Regions from separate parts of the Bradyrhizobium sp. USDA 241 genome, predicted to be linked through region 1. Evidence: riboswitches for the same ligand, from Rfam matches in the RefSeq annotation. Region 1 holds a riboswitch; the other holds the start of a gene.
What was found. A riboswitch is a leader RNA that binds a small molecule or an ion and turns the genes downstream of it on or off. The one in region 1 is predicted to bind glycine.
Positions count from the first base shown of each region.

Region 1 (2,394 bases):
AAGTGCTATGGCCCCGGCATCTACGATCTGAAGGGCGGCAATTACCTCTCGCTGGAAGCGATCCGGCAACTGGCGCGCGCCTCGTTCACCACACCGCTGCCGATCACCGTGCTGTTCACGCCGGATGAGGAAGTCGGCACGCCTTCGACGCGGGACATCATCGAGGCGGAAGCGGCGCGCAACAAATACGTGCTGGTGCCGGAGCCCGGCCGCGCCGACAACGGCGTCACGACCGGACGCTACGCCATCGCGCGGTTCAATCTCGAGGCGACGGGACGGCCGAGCCACGCCGGCGCCACGTTGTCGGCCGGACGCTCGGCGATCCGCGAGATGGCGCGGCAGATCCTCGCGATCGACGCGATGACGACGGAGGACTGCACCTTCTCGGTCGGCGTCGTCCACGGCGGACAATGGGTCAATTGCGTTGCGACGACCGCAACCGGCGAAGCGCTCTCCATGGCCAAGCGTCAGGCCGATCTCGACCGCGGTGTCGAGAGGATGCTGGCGCTGTCGGGCACCACCAACGACGTCACGTTCAAGGTCACGCGCGGCGTGACGCGTCCGGTATGGGAGCCGGATGCCGGTACCATGGCGCTCTATGAGAAGGCGCGCGGCATCGCCAAATCGCTCGGCGCGGAATTACCGCATGCCAGCTCCGGCGGCGGCTCCGACGGCAACTTCACCGGCGCGATGGGAATTCCCACGCTCGACGGCCTCGGCGTGCGCGGCGGCAACGGGCACACGCTGGAGGAGTTCATCGAAGTCGACAGCCTGGTCGAGCGCGGCCGGCTGATGGCGGGATTGCTGGCGACTCTGGAGTAATTGAATCGAATTTGCACTGCACAATAGGTCGGCAGTCACGGTCGAAATTTAGCCTTGTCTAAAAATGAGGCGTATCGTACTGCTCGGCCGTCCACGCGATGATGCGGGAGAGATCGTGGCGAAGGCTTTCAGCCTTCGTTGCGGCGCCGACGGAGCAACCGCCCCGGAAACTCTCAGGCAAAAGGACCGTTTCGTCAGGACGATCTGGAGAGAGGCGGCGCGATTTCAGGCAATCGTGGCGCCCACCGAAGGGGATAGTCCGTTGCGATATCCGCAGCGGATCAAGCTCTCAGGTAACCGTGACAGATGGGGCGCCGCCAACGGCCTTTGGCCGGCGGTTAGCCGACTCTAAACACGGGAGCCCCGAACCTAGTCATGACCCATATCGCCATCATCGGCGCCGGCATCACCGGCGTCACGACCGCCTATGCCCTGCTCGAACGCGGCTACAAGGTGACGGTGCTCGACAAGCACCGCTACGCCGCGATGGAGACGTCCTTCGCCAACGGCGGGCAGCTCTCCGCATCGAACGCCGAAGTGTGGAACAGCACGGCGACGATCCTGAAGGGCTTGCGCTGGATGTTTCGGCGCGACGCGCCGCTGCTGATGAACCCGCGGCCGAACTGGCACAAATATTCGTGGATGAGCGAGTTCGTCGCCAACATCGGCAACTACCGCGCCAACACCATCGAGACCACGCGGCTCGCGATCGAAGCGCGCAGGTATCTGTTCGACATCGCGGCGCGCGAGGGGATCGACTTCGATCTCGAACGCCGCGGCATCCTCCACATCTATCGAGACAAGGCCGGCTTCGAATCCGGTCTGCGCGTCAACGCGCTGCTGCAGGAAGGCGGCCTCGACCGCCGCCCGGTGACGCCGGAGGAAATCCGCAGCATCGAGCCGACACTGCGCAAGGACTATTATGGCGGCTTCTACACGCCGTCGGATGCGACCGGCGATATCCACAAGTTCACCCGCGGCCTGGCGGAAGCCTGCAAGCGACGCGGCGCGACCTTCATCCACGAGGCCAACATCGATTCGATCGCACGTGCCGGCAGTGGCTTCGTCATCGGCTGGACCGATCTGGCCGCGAGCGATGCCGTCGCGGCCGCGCGCGGCGCACTGAACGTGGACGGCGTCGTGGTCTGCGCTGGCGTTGCGAGCCGTCACTTCGCCGCCCTGCTCGACGAGCGCGTCAACGTCTATCCGGTGAAGGGCTACTCGATCACGGTGCAGCTCGACACCGCCGAAAGCCGCAACGCCACCCCGACGGTGAGCCTGCTCGACGAAGCCGCCAAGATCGTCACCAGCCGGCTCGGCGCCGATCGTTTTCGCGTCGCCGGCACCGCCGAATTCAACGACTTCAATCGCGACATCCGCGCCGACCGCGTGCAGCCGCTGATCGACTGGGTGCGCAACAACTTCCCCGCCGTCGAAACGTCGCGCGTCGTGCCGTGGGCCGGGCTGCGCCCGATGATGCCGAACATGATGCCGGTCGTGCGCGCAGGGCGGATACCGGGCGTGTTCTTCAACACCGGCCACGGCCATCTCGGCTGGACTCTGTCGGCCGCG
Region 1 is NZ_JBMGPZ010000005.1:4,066,949-4,069,342, forward strand. Features, by position in the region: gene ABIF91_RS41540 (M20/M25/M40 family metallo-hydrolase) at 1-822, shown strand, start outside; glycine riboswitch at 917-1,021, shown strand; glycine riboswitch at 1,025-1,130, shown strand; gene ABIF91_RS41545 (D-amino acid dehydrogenase) at 1,198-2,394, shown strand, end outside.

Region 2 (2,394 bases), 150 kb from region 1:
AGCACGGACCACACGGGCCGGTGTCGCCCATCGCCCAGAAATTGTCCGAGGTCGGGATACGGATGATGCGGTCGTCGGAGAAGCCGGCGATCTTCTTCCAAAGGCCCGCCGCCTCGTCGTCGGTGTGATAGACCGTGACGAGCAGCTTGTCCTTCTTCAGTCCGAACTCGGCGGTGATCAGCTTCCAGGCGAGCTCGATCGCGCGCTCCTTGAAATAGTCGCCGAACGAGAAATTGCCGAGCATCTCGAAGAAGGTGAGATGGCGCGCGGTGTAGCCGACATTGTCGAGGTCGTTGTGCTTGCCGCCGGCGCGCACGCATTTCTGCGAGGTGGTGGCGCGCTGATAGGGCCGCTTCTCCACGCCGGTGAAGACGTTCTTGAACTGCACCATGCCGGCATTGGTGAACATCAACGTCGGGTCGTTGCGCGGCACCAATGGCGAGGACGGCACGATCTCGTGGCCGTTCTCGGCAAAGAAGTTCAGAAAGGTCGACCTGATCTCGTTGACGCCGCTCATGTTCATCCAATCGGGTGTGCTGGGACCCGCTTCCTGCCATCCAAACCGGAGGTTAGGGCTGATATCTGCGGGTCAAAGCGCTTTTAGACAAGGCCTGCTTCAGTGTCCAGAAACTGTGCAAGGAGATCAGAGGGTTGCCGCAGGCGCGCAATCCCGGTTGAAAAGGCGAAACCGCCGCGTTGACAGGCTTGGTCGCCCTGTGGTCTGTAACCATCTATATCGTACGGCCACGTCGGGAGAGACCGGCTTTACTGCCGGCGCCGAAGGAGCAACCGCCCCGGAAACTCTCAGGCAAAAGGACCGCGTGGCTTTGACAGCATCTGGAAAGAGGCGCCGACGGGCCTAAGAACCCCGGGTGGCACCCGCCGACGGGATAATACTCTCAGGCACAGCGACAGATGGGGCTTCGACAGGTTGGCCCGGGGAATCGTCCCCGGGGAACCGCCGAGGACCCCTGTGATGCCACTACCCGACGACCAGAAATCGCTCCGACATACGCCCCTCCACGCCCTGCATGTGTCCCTCGGCGGCAAGATGGTGCCGTTCGCCGGCTACGACATGCCCGTGCAGTACCCCGCCGGCGTGCTGAAGGAGCACCTCCATACGCGCGCCGCGGCCGGCCTGTTCGACGTTTCCCATATGGGGCAGCTCGCGCTGCGGCCGAAGTCGGGCAAGGTCGAGGACGCCGCCCGCGCGCTGGAGCGGCTGGTGCCGCAGGACATCGTGGCGATTGCACCGGGCCGGCAGCGCTACGCCCAGTTCACCAATGCGGACGGCGGGATTCTCGACGATCTCATGGTCGCCAATTTCGGCGACCACCTGTTCCTGGTCGTCAACGCGGCCTGCAAGGACGCGGACGAGGCGCATCTGCGCGCGCATCTCGCGGACGACTGCGTCATCGATTCTCTGGCCGACCGCGCGCTGATCGCGCTGCAGGGCCCGAAGGCGGAAGCGGCGCTGGCGAAATTGTGTGCAGAGGCGCCGTCCATGACATTCATGGATGCCGGCCCGCATGAGGTCGCCGGCATCCAATGCTTCGTCTCGCGCTCCGGCTATACCGGCGAGGACGGGTTCGAGATCTCGGTCCCCGCGGCCGATGCGGAGCGTCTGGCAAAAACGCTGCTCGAAAACCCGGACGTGCTGCCGATCGGCCTCGGCGCCCGCGACAGCCTCCGCCTCGAGGCCGGGCTTTGCCTGTACGGCCACGACATCGACACCGCGACCACGCCGGTCGAGGCCGCGTTGGAATGGTCGGTGCAGAAGAGCCGTCGCAGCGGCGGGATGCGCGCCGGCGGCTTTCCCGGTGCCGGGAAGATCCTTGCGCATTTCGACAACGGCGCGTCCCGCCGCCGTGTCGGCCTGCTCGCCCTGGGCCGCGCACCGGTGCGCGAGGGCGCGCTGCTGTTTGCGGATCAGGCCGGCGGCGAGCCGATCGGCAAGGTCACATCGGGCGGTTTCGGCCCGAGCCTGAATGCGCCGGTCGCGATGGGCTATGTGCCGACGAATTTGAGCGCGCTCGGCACCAAACTCTTCGCTGAGGTGCGCGGCCAGCGCCTGCCGCTCGCAGTCGCCGCCATGCCCTTCGTGAAAAACACCTACAAACGCTGAGGACAAGACAATGACCACGACGCTGTACACCTCCGACCACGAATGGCTCGCGATCGACGGCGATACCGCCACGGTCGGCATCACCGATTACGCCCAGCAGCAGCTCGGCGACGTCGTGTTCGTCGAATTGCCCAAGGTCGGCCGGAGCTTGAAGAAGGCCGAAGCCGCCGCCGTCGTGGAATCGGTGAAGGCCGCCTCCGACGTCTACGCGCCTGTTACAGGCGAAGTGCTCGAGGCCAACGAGGCGCTGGCCGCCGAGCCGGCGCTGG
Region 2 is NZ_JBMGPZ010000005.1:4,216,395-4,218,788, forward strand. Features, by position in the region: gene alaS (alanine--tRNA ligase) at 1-517, opposite strand, end outside; glycine riboswitch at 741-829, shown strand; gene gcvT (glycine cleavage system aminomethyltransferase GcvT) at 977-2,125, shown strand; gene gcvH (glycine cleavage system protein GcvH) at 2,136-2,394, shown strand, end outside.
Region 2: it holds a riboswitch for glycine, as region 1 does, so the genes downstream of both, gcvT (glycine cleavage system aminomethyltransferase GcvT) here and ABIF91_RS41545 (D-amino acid dehydrogenase) in region 1, are expected to answer to the same signal.